3 regions of the Anaerobacillus sp. MEB173 genome follow, and region 3 is predicted to be linked to each of the others. Evidence: riboswitches for the same ligand, from Rfam matches in the RefSeq annotation. Region 3 holds a riboswitch; each other region holds the start of a gene.
The links. A riboswitch is a leader RNA that binds a small molecule or an ion and turns the genes downstream of it on or off. The one in region 3 is predicted to bind thiamine pyrophosphate.
Positions count from the first base shown of each region.

Region 1 (4,974 bases), on a different contig from region 3:
TGTGAGCAATCACAACGAAAGGTAAAGTTTGCTAATGAACGTCACGTTCACCTTATTGAAAAAAGTAAAATACCGGCATCTTTTTTCAAAAGGAAGACCATCTATCCATTGGTTGTAAACTCCTACAGCTTTGTTGAAATTAGTGAGTGGTTCAATGATGAGTCCATCCTTTATTTAAAGGATGAAAACGGGGTATCTTATTTGCAAAAGTATCATTTGTTTTCAGGAACCGATACGCTGTTCTTTGAAATAAAAGACCCTATTTTAGAAGTCATGGCCAATAATGACTATAGTTTATTTGCGATTAAAGTAATTCCAATCAATGGACCTTCACCATTATACATTGTTGATAAAGAGGGGCAAGTACAATTTACATTTGATGAGATTGGAGAGGAATTTGAGTTAATATGGAATAACTACGATTCAAATGAGTTAATCGTAGCGTCCTATACATCGGATTGGATACCACAGCTTTACCAAATTCATGTGAGTGATCAAAAAGTTCACAAACTTCCATTAATGCAAGGATTTGTTCAATGGATTGGGAAAAATGACGTTGCCTATTTAGATTGGGACGATGCAGGGTTAAGCTATTTTGCTCCTTTATACACATATGATATAAAACATGCTGAACAAAAACTATGGCTCAATGATATTATTGCTATGTTTTCATTAGGCGACAATTTGTTATTAACCATTTCTGTTGAAGAAACATCGGACAAGCACTCGTTATATACATTTTTTGATATCAATAGCAGGAATGTTGTTTCGACAATGAAAGTTCCAATCTTAAACACGTATTCAAGTCAGTGGTGGATTCCATTTCATGTCTATGATAAATTGACCAATGATTTTTTCTATTTTAAGCCATATTATGCAGATAATATTATTGATTATGAAGAAGGCTATCAGCTCATTTCGTATAATATCAAGACAAAAGAGCAGCATGTTGTTACTGAGGTGAATGAACAGTACCCAGTTAAACTTTCTCCAAGTGGGAAGTGGCTACTCTATGGACAAAGAAAAGAACAGTTAGTAGATTTGTCTAACAAAAGTGTTGTAACACTTGTTGAATTGTAAGAGATGAGTGAGCGGTCATACGTCTTCACGGACGGTTTCCTTGCGCTTTTTATAAATTCTGTCATAATAGGGGATAGTAAATAATTTTATAAGTAAAGACTAGGGGTGCCGACTTTTATAAGCAGGCTGAGAAAAAGAGGAATCTTTTACCCTTGAACCTGATCTGGGCTATACCAGCGTAGGAAAGTCGACAAATGTAACAGTTGCCGTAATCCGCGTTGGATTGCGGTTTTGTCTTATTTGCAACGATGATATTAACGAAAGTAGGGATTGTATTCATGAAGGATTTTAAATTATATGCGATTACTGGTGAAGAATTTCATCCAGGCAAAGATCTTATCGCAGTAATGGAAGAAGCAATACTAGGCGGAGTTGACATTATTCAGCTTCGTGATAAAAAAAGCAGCAAACGTGATGTGTTAGAAAAGGCACGTAAATTAAAAGAACTAACAAAAAAACATGGAGTTACATTCATCGTTAATGATCATATTGATGTGGCATTAGCAGTTGATGCAGATGGGATTCATATCGGTCAAGACGATTTACCTCTTTCTGAAGCCCGTAAAATTGTAGGGGAAGATAAGATTATTGGTATATCGACTCATGCAATTGAAGAGGCAAGAGAGGCAGAAAAGAACGGAGCAGACTATATTGGTGTTGGACCTGTCTTTCATACAAAGAGTAAGGTTGATGTTGTCGACCCTGTTACGACAGAGTATGTTAAACAAGTAGCAAATGAGATAAAAATCCCGTTTGTTGCGATTGGTGGAATTAAGCTCCATAATGTTGAGCAAGTGTTAAATGCCGGGGCAACAAGAATTTGTGCAATCAGTGAAATTGTTGGCAGTGAAGATATTAAAGGGACATGTGAGGCATTCATAAAAAAGATCAACCGTGAGGCGAATTAATCATGAATATCATTGTTAATGGTGAAAAGAAACAAATAGATGTCAAAACATTGGAAGATGTTGTAAAACACTTTGGATTAGAAAAAAACCTCGTTGTGACTGAAGTGAATGGGGAAATTATTGAAAGAGACCAATGGACAACAACTGAAGTAACTGAAGGTATGAAAATAGAGTTAGTCCATTTTGTAGGTGGAGGTTGATACGATAATGAACAAAAGTGATAAGTTAATGATCGGTGGAAAAGAACTGTCATCAAGATTTTTCCTGGGAACAGGACGTTACCCTAATCCATTTGTACAAAACCAAGCAATTGAAGCATCAGGTGCAGAAGTGTTAACCTTTGCTATACGACGTGTAAATCTCGATGAGCCAGAAGAAGATGCAATCCTCCAACATTTAGAAGGAAAAACATTTACTTATTTGCCAAATACGTCAGGTGCGAAAAATGCGGAAGAAGCTGTTCGAATTGCACGACTTGCAAAGGCCTCTGGAATTAGTAATTGGATTAAAGTCGAAATCAGTGTAAATGAAAGAACGCTTCTTCCTGACCCGATCGAAACATTAAAAGCGACTGAAATTCTTGCAAATGAAGGGTTCGTTGTACTCCCATATACCTCTGATGACCCGGTTCTATGTAAACGATTAGAAGAAGCAGGAGCGGCTGCTGTTATGCCTGGCGGAGCACCAATTGGGACGGGATTAGGAATTTTAAATCCTTATAATCTTTCTTTAATCGTTGAAGAGGCAAAAGTGCCGATTATCATCGATGCCGGACTCGGTTCAGCACAAGATGTGGTACAAGCTATGGAACTAGGTGCTGACGGAGTATTAATGAATACCCCTGTTGCCAAAGCAAAGGACCCCGTAAAAATGGCGATGGCTATGAAAGCAGCAATTGAAGCAGGCAGGCTTTCTTATCTTGCGGGTAGGATAAGCAAAAAACGTTATGCTACAGCAAGTAGTGGATTTGAAAACTTTATTGTAAAGTAAAGAGACAAGAAAAATAGAAAAGCTATGCAAACTTAATATAGAAAGTGTGAGTGTGTTGCAAGAGCATGTAATTATTTTAGGGGGAGGAGTTATTGGTCTCGCAACAGCATTTGAACTTCAACGGCGCGGTCATCAAGTAACCGTGTTAGAAAAAGTTCAATGTGGCGGCCAAGCTTCTGGAGCAGCAGCTGGTATGCTTGCACCTTATTCTGAAATTGGTGAAGATGTTGATGATTTCTTTGACCTTTGTTTGGCTAGTTTGAAATTGTATCCTGACTGGCAACGTGAAGTAAAAGCAGTATCCAAACAAGACTTTGAATATTCAAACTCAGGAAGTTTGCATGCTGTGTTTCATGAAGCCGATTTGTTGGGGCTTGAGGCTAGACAGCGCTGGCAACGTGAGTTTGGTGCTGAAGCCCACATTCTTGAAGGGGCAGTATTACAGAAAATCGAACCAGAATTAACGGATCAAGTCATTGCTGCAATGTATTACCCAGAGGAAAGTCATATTTATGCTCCTGATTATGTTAAGGCACTGGAAACTGCGTGTCGCAACAGCAGCGTAAGAATTTATGATCAGCTTGAGGAAGTAACCGTGAAACAATGGAAAGAGCAAATTATACTGCAATCAAAAGACGGACGAAAATTCACTGGTGACCGATTAGTGATTTGCTCTGGAGCATGGTCACAAGAGTTGGAGGGAACTTTTGGAATACGTATTCCTGTATACCCTATTCGTGGACAAATATGTGCTTACGAAATTCCTGTGCCTAAAGTGAAGCATATTATATTTTCAAGCCAAGGATATTTCGTACCAAAGGCAAATGGTTCTTTAGTGGCTGGCGCGTCTGAAGATATTGCGGGATTTAAGACAGATATTACTGAAAAAGGGATAGCCAGATTGGAAAATTGGACTAAAAAAGTATTTCCATTTCTCTCCTCTAAACAACCATTTCATAAATGGGCTGGGCTAAGGCCAGCAACACAAGACGGTTATCCACTACTTGGAAAATTAGCCAATGACCCGCAAATTATCTTTGCTACGGGACATTATCGTAATGGAATACTACTAAGTCCAGTTACTGCCCATGCAGTAGCGGATCTTATTGAAAACAAGAAAGAACAAGTGCGTTTAACTAGCTTTCATCCAGAACGATTTAACTAGTACATCAGGAGGTAGTACGATGGCAATAGCAAAAGCATTAACGATTGCTGGCTCTGATTGTGGGGGAGGAGCAGGCATTCAGGCAGATCTTAAAACTTTTCAAGAACGTGATGTATTTGGAATGAGTGTCATCACCGCATTAACTGCTCAAAATACACTTGGAGTTCATGGTGTTTATCCGCAATCATTAGAAGCGATTGAAGCACAAATTGATGCAGTATTATCAGATATTGGTGCAGATGCGATTAAGACAGGGATGTTATTTTCAACAGATATTATTCGTTTAGTCTCCAGGAAATTAAAACAATATGATGGAAAAAATATCGTTATTGACCCTGTCATGATTGCAAAAGGCGGAGCACCGCTTCTCCAAAAAGAAGCGACAGAAGCACTAATCAATGAATTACTGCCACTGGCAACGGTCATTACACCAAATTTACCAGAAGCATCAGAAATTCTGGGGGGAATAGAAATCACGACAATTAAACAAATGGAAGAGGTAGCAAGAGAGATTCAAGCGCTAGGTCCAAATTATGTCGTCTTAAAAGGCGGTCATTTAGAAGGTGAAGATGCTATAGATGTTTTATATGACGGCTCTGAGATTTTGCATTTACCAACAAAGCGAATTGAAACAAGTCATACACATGGAACAGGATGTACGTTTGCAGCCGCAATTACTGCGGAATTAGCAAAAGGTCAAAAGATAACTGACGCAGTTCAAGTGGCCAAAGCTTTTATAACAGAAGCAATCTCTGACTCATTGAATATTGGAGGCGGAATTGGACCAACGAATCACTCTGCTTACAGAATGAAACGAGAAAAAGCAATCTA
Region 1 is NZ_JBJMAU010000002.1:172,962-177,935, reverse strand. Features, by position in the region: gene ACJ2A9_RS05315 (hypothetical protein) at 1-1,080, shown strand, start outside; TPP riboswitch at 1,172-1,282, shown strand; gene thiE (thiamine phosphate synthase) at 1,359-1,988, shown strand; gene thiS (sulfur carrier protein ThiS) at 1,991-2,188, shown strand; gene ACJ2A9_RS05300 (thiazole synthase) at 2,196-2,978, shown strand; gene thiO (glycine oxidase ThiO) at 3,034-4,143, shown strand; gene thiD (bifunctional hydroxymethylpyrimidine kinase/phosphomethylpyrimidine kinase) at 4,163-4,974, shown strand, end outside.
Region 1: it holds a riboswitch for thiamine pyrophosphate, as region 3 does, so the genes downstream of both, thiE (thiamine phosphate synthase) here and thiC (phosphomethylpyrimidine synthase ThiC) in region 3, are expected to answer to the same signal.

Region 2 (4,974 bases), on a different contig from region 3:
ATAAGAGTGGTCATTGTAATTAAAAGCAGCGATAATTTTTTCATTCATAATTCCTCCATTTTAACGAAATATTTTCTATAAGCTTAACAATTAAGAATAAACCTATTCCCAGTAATGACAACCAAACAATCGGGGCAAACACGCCTGCGCTATCAAATTGCGTCATCATTCGCCGACTGAAATAGCCAAGACCAGCATTTGCTCCTAGCCATTCGCCAATAGCAGCTCCTATAACACTTAATGTAACAGCTACCTTTAAGCCGGAGAAGAAGTAGGGGAGAGCGGCAGGGATTTGAACCTTAAAGAAAATTTGCTGATTTGTTGCTCCCATAGTCTTAAATAAATCAATAATTTCTTTACTAGATTGTCGCAGCCCATCATAGGTGCTAACAGTAATTGGAAAGAAAGTGATTAATACTGTTACAACTACTTTGCTCCATATTGAATAATCAAACCACAAAACGAAAATAGGAGCAAGGGCGATAATGGGTATTGTTTGAGATGCGATAACAATTGGAAAGAATGTTCTTTCAGCTATTGTACTGTGATTCATCCACACGGCTAGTCCTACACCAAACGTAATGGATATCGCTAAGCCAAACAAAACAACATTTAATGTTGCGGGAAAATGGACAAACAACAATACATCATTGAGTTCAGACATTTTCACGGCAATATCCATTGGAGTAGGGAGGATAAATTTTTTATTATAACTTTCAGCTCCGATTTGCCAAATAAACAAAAGAAAGCAAAGTAATAGAAAAGACCCACTGTAGTATTTAAGTGTTTTCATAGCTTCACCTGCTTACGCAACTCTTCAAGTAAGCACTGCTTTAATTGGATCACCTCTTTTGTATGGAGATCATTCACAGCTCTCGGTCGTGGTAATGGCACAACAAATTCCTTGTACGAGTCGAGAGGTTTTTCAGAAAATAGAAATATTTTATCAGAAAGAAAAATGGCTTCTTCCACATCATGTGTAATAAATACAACTGTTTTTCTCCATTGCTGCCATTGTTCAAGCAACCATTCCTGCATAATTAATCGTGTCATAGCATCTAATGCACTAAATGGCTCATCAAGCAGTAAGACATTTGTTCCACTGAGAATGGCTCGTAAAAATCCAACACGCTGTCTCATTCCACCAGATAATTGTGAAGGATAACTATTTTCATAACCTTCCAAACCAAAATCCTTCATATGTTTTCGTACAATTTCCAGTGCTGCTTTTTTGTTTGTACCCTTTAGTTCTAACGGGAGGATAGCATTTTCGATAATTGTCCGCCAAGGTAATAAAAGATCCTTTTGCGGCATGTAGCCAACCTTACCTAAGCGTTCCGTAATTACCTCGTTATTAATTAGTACTCTTCCTGCTGATGGTTGTTCTAGTCCAGTAATTAATCTGAAAATTGTACTTTTTCCTGAACCACTTGGACCTAATAAAGAGATGAATTCACCGTCATTAATAGAGAAAGATAGATTATGAATGACAGGTAGATTAGTATTCTTTTTACTGTTTTTGTAAGTAAATGATACTTGATCAAACTGTAAGGATTTATTTGACATTGTTTTCTCATTTCTTTCGTTTCTAATTTGTAATAAAAAAAACCACTCTCTATTAAAGTAAGGAGTGGTTTATATGTATGATGCATGAAAGGATAGAAGGTATCCTTTTGTATTACTTGCAGCATTAATCCACTTCCCTACGCTAGTGTTAACTAGATCAGGTTAAGGGTTAAGGCAAATGCCTCTCTCAGCCAGAAAGCACCCCTAGTGGTACTTCTATTTAGTTGTATGAAAATACATTATCACTGTACCATAGATGAAGTTTGTATTCAATGAACTTACTGTTTACTGATTAATCATAATTATCAGAATATTAGAACTTTTTGAAATGTCTAAAAAAATTTAAATTTATGGTTGTTTTTAACAGGAACCTGTTATATTATAAATTCATAAAATATAACCTGTAGTAATACAGATTGATACTGCAGAGCACCACGATATTACGTATGAATATTTTATTGTTTGTAAGTATTATATTTTTATAGATTTAAAAAAATAATCATTTATTGATTAAAAGGAGATGGATGTTATGTCAACAATTCAAGAACAAGCAAAGCAATTACAAGAAAGCTGGGAAAACAATTCGCGTTGGGAAGGGATCACTCGTCCTTATTCTGCTGAAGATGTAGTGAAATTACGTGGATCTGTACAAATTGAACATACATTAGCTCGCCGTGGATCTGAGAAACTGTGGAACCTTCTGCATGAAGAACCATATGTAAATGCATTAGGTGCATTAACTGGCGGGCAAGCGGTTCAGCAAGTGAAAGCAGGTCTCAAAGCGATTTATTTAAGTGGATGGCAAGTTGCTGCAGATGCAAACCTTGCTGGCCAAATGTATCCTGACCAAAGTTTATATCCGGCAAACTCTGTTCCGCAAGTAGTAGAGCGGATCAATAACTCACTTCAACGTGCGGATCAAATTCAGCATATGGAAGGTGAAGGAGATGTTGATTATTTCGCACCAATCGTAGCTGATGCTGAAGCAGGCTTTGGCGGACAATTAAATGTATTTGAGCTTATGAAAAGTATGATTAAAGCTGGTGCATCTGGAGTTCACTTTGAGGACCAATTAGCATCTGAAAAGAAATGTGGTCATCTTGGCGGTAAAGTATTAATTCCAACACAAACAGCTATACGTAACCTCGTATCAGCACGGTTAGCTGCCGATGTTTCAGGCGTACCTACACTTATCGTTGCACGTACTGATGCAGATGCAGCGGATTTAATTACAAGTGATATTGATCCAACGGATGCACCGTTCATTACTGGTGAGCGTACTCCAGAAGGGTTCTATCGTACTAAGGCTGGTATTGATCAAGCAATTGCTCGCGGTCTAGCATATGCACCATATGCTGATCTTGTATGGTGTGAAACTTCAAAGCCTAGTCTTGAAGAAGCGAAACAATTTGCAGATGCAATTCATGCTAAATTCCCAGGTAAAATGCTTGCATACAATTGTTCACCTTCATTTAACTGGGAAGCAAATCTTGACAAGGAAACTATTGAAACGTACCAACAAGAGCTTGGTAAAATGGGATATAAATTCCAATTCGTTACACTTGCAGGTTTCCATGCACTTAATTACAGTATGTTTGAACTTGCTCGTGGCTACAAAACTCGTGGTATGGGTGCTTACTCTGAATTACAGCAAGCGGAATTTGCTGCTGAAAAAGATGGCTATACTGCGACTCGTCACCAACGTGAAGTTGGTACTGGTTATTTCGATGAAGTAGCACAAGTGGTATCTGGTGGAACGTCTTCAACAACTGCACTAGCAGGATCAACTGAAACAGCTCAATTCCAAAAGCGCTAAGTCATTTAATGTTAACTAATTAATTTAGTAATGTGTGTTCATTCTCCAACTCGTAAGATATAGACTTTGAAAGGTGTTACACGATCTGTGTAACACCTCTTTTTTATGCATATAGCCAAAAAAAAGAACCGCGAAAGAAGCGATTCGTATCATTATTCACAATAACGTAAGCATTTTTCACATTGGAACAAAAGGGATTCTTGTTGTTCAATGATTTCAGTACCACAGTCAGTGCATGTTTTTCGTGGTAACTGATGAAATACCTTTAACTGATTCATACTTGTAATGGAATCCGATGCGTGCATAAATGAGCGTTCCTCATTCCCAGGTGTTTCGGTACAATACATACTTTCTATTTTTGAAGTTATCATTTAAAGTCCCCCTAAAAAATTATTTTGTATTATAACATATGCATATGCATTTAAATCTGTTATATTACAATAAAATTTTTATGAAAATAGGCAACTTTAAGATGTTTAACTTATTTAAGTAAATTCTGCTCGGAAATTAAAATCCCGTCCTCATCAGCATACACAAAATGACCAGGTACCCAATCAATTCCGGCAAATTGTATTGATATATTTTCATGTCCTTTTCCTTGCTTAATGCTTTTGAAAGGGTTTGTTCCAACTGCTAATACACCGATCTCCATTTCCGCAATTTCTGCAGAATCTCGAATGCAACCATAGATAATGACCCCAGCAAGACCTCTCTTTTGACCAATAGCAGCAAGGTTATCCCCTAATAAGGCACATTTCCGTGAACCACCTCCATCGACAACTAAAACTGTTCCCTCTGGTATAGTTTCTAATGCTTTCTTTACTAAGACATTATCTTCATAGACTTTGACTGTAGCAATAGGACCAGAAAATTTCTTTTTTCCCCCATATGAATAAAAGATAGGTTCTGCTACCTTAACTTGATTCGTAAACTCATCACACAAATCAGCTGTATTAAATGGCATGTTAAATCCCCCTTAAAAAATTAAAAGATATTTATATACCTTATTCGACATTTTCAAATATTTTCCTCTATTATGTGAATAATAGAGATGCAAAAAGTAAAATGCTTGTCACTTCTTTTTTCTTTTGTTACAGTTAAAAATAAAATGTTATCTTGTCTTACGTATGTAATCAACTTGATATCATTAGAAACTTAAATTAAAAGGAGGAAGTTTTTTATGAAAATGATGGATGCAAATGAAATCATCGCATTTATTTCTAACAGTAAAAAATCTACACCCGTAAAAGTACATATTAAAGGTGAGTTAGACGGAATAAATTTCGGGGAAAACACAAAGTCGTTTATTACTGGAAATACTGGTGTGCTTTTTGGAGAATGGAGTGAAATTCAAGAAGCAATTCAGGCTAATGAAGCCAAAGTTGAGGATTTTGTCGTAGAAAATGACCGTCGTAACTCTGCAATTCCATTATTAGATATGAAAAACATTCAAGCTCGTATAGAGCCAGGTGCGATTATTCGTGATCAAGTAGAAATTGGTAACAATGCTGTAATTATGATGGGAGCTTCTATTAATATTGGTGCTGTTATCGGTGAAGGTACTATGATTGATATGAATGTTGTGTTAGGTG
Region 2 is NZ_JBJMAU010000003.1:346,637-351,610, reverse strand. Features, by position in the region: gene ACJ2A9_RS09455 (ABC transporter substrate-binding protein) at 1-44, opposite strand, end outside; gene ACJ2A9_RS09450 (ABC transporter permease) at 41-793, opposite strand; gene ACJ2A9_RS09445 (ABC transporter ATP-binding protein) at 790-1,566, opposite strand; TPP riboswitch at 1,684-1,782, opposite strand; gene aceA (isocitrate lyase) at 2,096-3,382, shown strand; gene yhfH (protein YhfH) at 3,535-3,753, opposite strand; gene rraA (ribonuclease E activity regulator RraA) at 3,864-4,346, opposite strand; gene dapD (2,3,4,5-tetrahydropyridine-2,6-dicarboxylate N-acetyltransferase) at 4,563-4,974, shown strand, end outside.
Region 2: it holds a riboswitch for thiamine pyrophosphate, as region 3 does, so the genes downstream of both, ACJ2A9_RS09445 (ABC transporter ATP-binding protein) here and thiC (phosphomethylpyrimidine synthase ThiC) in region 3, are expected to answer to the same signal.

Region 3 (4,974 bases):
AGCTAACAAAGCCGAAGAAGGGGATAAAGAAGAGGAAACAAGAAAAGAGCTAGCTTCATTACGTACAGAAATTGCTGAATTAAAAACAATGATCAAAACAATGAACAATAATAAAAGTTAAGAGAGAAGAAAAAGCTGTTGCTGATGGACAATCAGCAACAGCTTTTTCATTTAATATACTTTTCCAATTTCAACTTCTCAATTACGATAGAATCAGTTGGAAAAGCTAACGGCGGGATGTTACCGGATGTAAAGTAGTCGACTTCTACAAGGTCATCACTAGCCTCCAGCTCTCCTCCTATTTCTTCAGCTAAAAACCAAATCCCAACAGTATGCTGAGCTGGATTATGGAAGTTTGAATAAACAGTATACACATCATTCACTTTAATCTGTAACCCGGTTTCTTCTGCAAACTCTCTTTTTACCGCATCATACACGTCTTCATCCCACTCAACGTACCCACAAGGGATACACCATTTGTTCGAATAGCTTCCTCTTCGTTTTCCTAAAAGAATACCGCAATCCTTTATTACAATAGCCGCTACACCAACAACAGGGTTTTGATAAAAGATGAAACCACACATAACACAACGGGGTTTATTTTCTTCATTGTTCATTACTTCTAATGTTCCCCCGCACTTTGGACAAAACTGATAGCGCATAGTATTTAACACCTATTCAGTAAAAAATTCGTTGTATAATTCCCTTACAGCATCATCTGCTTGCTCCTCATGAATACCAAACACCATACTCACTTCAGAAGATCCTTGGTTAATCATATCGATATTAACCTTTGCTCTTGCAAGGGCAGCTGTAGCACCCGCAGATATACCAATTGTATCCTTCATCCCTTCGCCTACGATCATAACCATTGCTAAGCCTCGTTCAATATGAACATCATCAACATGTAACTCATTTTTGATCCGGTCAAGAATGCGAAGCTCTTTCTCATCATCTAATTGATCTTCTTTTAAGATGACAGATGTATCATCAATTCCAGATGGGATATGCTCATATGAAATCCCTTCATCTTCAATAATTTCTAACAAGTGGCGGCCAAAGCCGATTTCACGGTTCATTAAATATTTACGCACATAAATTGTACAGAATCCGCCATCACTAGCAATACCAATAACCGGACTCGATTTGTATTCCCTTTTTGCAATAATCATTGTTCCAGGAGCAGAAGGGTTATTTGTATTTTTTACACAGACGGGGATCCCTTTTCTAAACGCGGGAATAAGTGCTTCGTCATGGAAAACAGAAAATCCAGCATACGAAAGCTCTCTCATTTCACGGTATGTCAGTTCTTTAATTTCTTTTGGATTATCAACAACATTTGGATTTGCAACATACACTGAATCAACATCAGTAAAGTTCTCATATAAATCAGCATCAATTCCAGCTGCCAGAATAGAACCTGTAATATCTGAACCACCACGCGGAAATGTTACTAAGTTTCCTTCAGGAGAATAGCCGAAAAATCCTGGAAAAATAACAACACCATCACGATTACGAAGCTCATATAAATTATCGTACGCCTGAGGAAGGACCTGTGCATTTCCTGGCTCATCACTTACTAGAAGCCCAGCATCTTGTGGATTAACATACTGTGCTTCGATGCCTTTACTTTGTAAATAGAAGGCAACTAGCTTGGCGTTATTGTCTTCTCCGCTAGCTTTCATTAAGTCCATGAATTGCTCCGAGCTTTTTACTTCAGTCGCAAGACGCTCTTGCAGATCAGCTGTAATGTCATCAACAATTTTATCTGAAAGCTCCAACCCTTTGGCAATGTCACGGTAACGCTCAATAACAGCTTGCAATTCATCTTCAGCAGAACCATTAGCTAAAAATTGCGTTCCAAGTTGAATTAATAAATCAGTAACCTTTGTATCGTTTTTATCACGCTTACCGGGAGCAGAAACAACGACTATTTTACGTTCAGGATCAGCCGCAATAATTTCCCCAACTTTTCTAATTTGCTCTGCACTCGCTAATGACGTTCCACCAAATTTACATACTTTCATGTATATTTCTCCTCCATCGACTTATGTCAGTTATAGTCGTTTGAAAACTTTTTATTTTCTATCATAAAGCCAATTTGATTTCTTTTCTACATATTTTTATTGCTTAAGTAGAAATTTTTTTGAACATTAATAATTAGGAAACAGGCGCCAATTCCCCATGACTTAAAACTTTTAAGAAGATTCGATGTTTTAAAATATATCACATAGTTCCACTTTTATTAAATCGCAAAAATTGGGATATAGAGGAATCAGTATATATGAATATGACTGACCGTTGAACAGCTGTCGCATATGGTAAATCCTTCTTAAATACTAAAGGATAATGTGTATGTTACAAAAAATAGCAATTTATTTATCTGCTGAAACAACGAGCGAATCCATACGTACAGCCTAACTTAACTTTTTTGGAAAAAACTTCATAATTTTCTGATAACAACATATATTCTAAACAACCTTTAATTGTCGTCGGCCTCATAGCTACATAATTTAAAAGCGCTGTTGAGGTTGACGACTGTTTATAAAGCCTGCTATACATTTCACGTAATCTTTTCTCTTGCCAATCCAACCAATATTTGTTAGTCTATATCCAACAACTTAATGACAAAACGGGAGCTTGAAGATATCAAGCTGAGAGGGTAGCTAGTCTGCTGCCGACCGTAAACCTGATCTAGGTAATGCTAGCGGAGGGATTTTGCACTTATGGGATATGACTCTTACTGTCATATGTTTTGTAGCTATCATTTTTTATCTATGTATTTACAGTGGATAAATTAATAGACTATATACATATGTTTCAAGAGTCAATACACGTTAATCTCAAAAAACACAAAGACCGCCTCCAACTGAGCGGTCTTTTTTGCACTTAATAATAAACTACATTAGTGCTACGAGGTTAATAATGTATATTTTTTACTTATATTCAAAATAATGTTTTATCACTTTTTACTACTATAATATCCCCCCTCCTCTAGAGAAAATGGTTTTTTATTTTACAAGTTGTTTACTATTCATTTCTCAGGAGGTCTTTTCAATGACAAAGCAATCGGTTAATTTATCCCCTTTCCCAGGAAGTAAAAAAGTCTATCTTCAAGGTTCAAGAGAAGATATCAAAGTACCAGTACGTGAAATTGAACTAAGCCCAACGGTAAACGGTGACGAAGAAATTCTAAATAAACCCGTCCAAGTATATGACACAAGTGGACCCTATACCGATCCAAATTATGAAGTAGATATTCGTACAGGACTGCCAAGAATTCGTCGCAATTGGATTTTAGAGCGCGGTGATGTTGAAGAATATGAAGGACGAGATATCAAGCCCGAGGATAATGGTTTTTCATCAAGCGAACAGTCACAGAATACCGAGATATTTGATACATCAATGATTAAACCACTCCGAGCAAAATACGGACAAAACGTAACTCAACTTCATTATGCTCGAAAAGGAATGATTACACCTGAAATGGAGTTTATCGCAATTCGTGAAGGATTAGAACCTGAGTTTGTACGCAAGGAAATTGCTGAAGGGCGGGCGATCATTCCAGCTAACATTAATCACCCGGAATGCGAACCGATGATTATCGGACGGAATTTCCACGTCAAAATAAATGCGAATATTGGGAATTCAGCGGTTACGTCCTCAATTGAAGAAGAAGTGGAAAAAATGACGTGGGCGACACGTTGGGGCGCAGATAACATAATGGACCTTTCTACAGGGAAAAATATCCACACAACTCGTGAATGGATCATTCGTAACTCACCAGTACCAGTTGGAACCGTTCCTATTTACCAAGCTCTTGAGAAGGTGAATGGAATTGCTGAAGACCTTACATGGGAAGTGTACCGTGATACATTAATTGAGCAAGCAGAACAAGGTGTAAGTTATTTTACCATTCATGCTGGTGTACTTTTGCGCTATATTCCGATGACTGCAAAACGAGTAACTGGTATCGTTTCTCGTGGTGGTTCGATTATGGCGGCGTGGTGCTTGGCTCACCATCAAGAAAATTTCCTCTACACTCACTTTGAAGAGATTTGTGAAATTATGAAAACATATGATATCGCCTTCTCCCTTGGAGATGGTTTACGCCCAGGGTCGATCGCAGATGCAAATGATGAAGCACAGTTTGCAGAATTAGAAACTTTAGGCGAGCTGACAAAAATTGCTTGGAAGCATGATGTTCAAGTGATGGTTGAAGGACCGGGACACGTACCGATGCACCTCATTAAAGAAAATATGGACCGGCAGCTTGCCACGTGTGAAGAAGCACCTTTCTATACATTAGGACCACTAACAACTGATGTCGCCCCTGGATATGACCATATTACTTCAGCAATTGGGGCAGCAATGATCGGTTGGTACGGGACAGCGATGCTTTGCTATGTAACACCAAAAGAGCACTTAGGTCTACCAAACAAAGAAGATGTTCGTACTGGTGTTGTCACTTACAAGCTGGCAGCTCATGCCGCTGACCTTGCAAAAGGACATCCTAATGCGCAAAAACGTGATGACGCATTATCGAAAGCGCGTTTTGAATTTCGTTGGCGCGATCAGTTTAACTTATCCCTTGATCCGGAACGAGCGATGGAATATCATGACGAAACATTACCGGCTGAAGGGGCAAAAACAGCCCATTTCTGTTCAATGTGCGGCCCTAAATTTTGCAGTATGAGCATCACACAGGATATTCGTAAACTAGCAGCCGAAAAAGGCATCAATGAAAATACAGCTGTAGAACAGGGATTATCTGAGAAAGCAGAGGAGTTTCGTAGCCATGGCAGCAAACTCTATCAATAATTCTCATAATGCAGATCACTATGATAGAGTTGTAGAATTAAAAAGAAACATTAAGAATTTAGAAAACGAACTCCAATTCCAAAAAGAACAGCTTTTGCACATACAAAATACATGTGAACATCATTTTATAGAACAAGGATTAGTCAGAACGTG
Region 3 is NZ_JBJMAU010000033.1:4,019-8,992, reverse strand. Features, by position in the region: gene ACJ2A9_RS23095 (ion transporter) at 1-121, shown strand, start outside; gene ACJ2A9_RS23090 (nucleotide triphosphate diphosphatase NUDT15) at 168-662, opposite strand; gene ACJ2A9_RS23085 (aspartate kinase) at 675-2,027, opposite strand; TPP riboswitch at 2,623-2,734, shown strand; gene thiC (phosphomethylpyrimidine synthase ThiC) at 3,058-4,821, shown strand.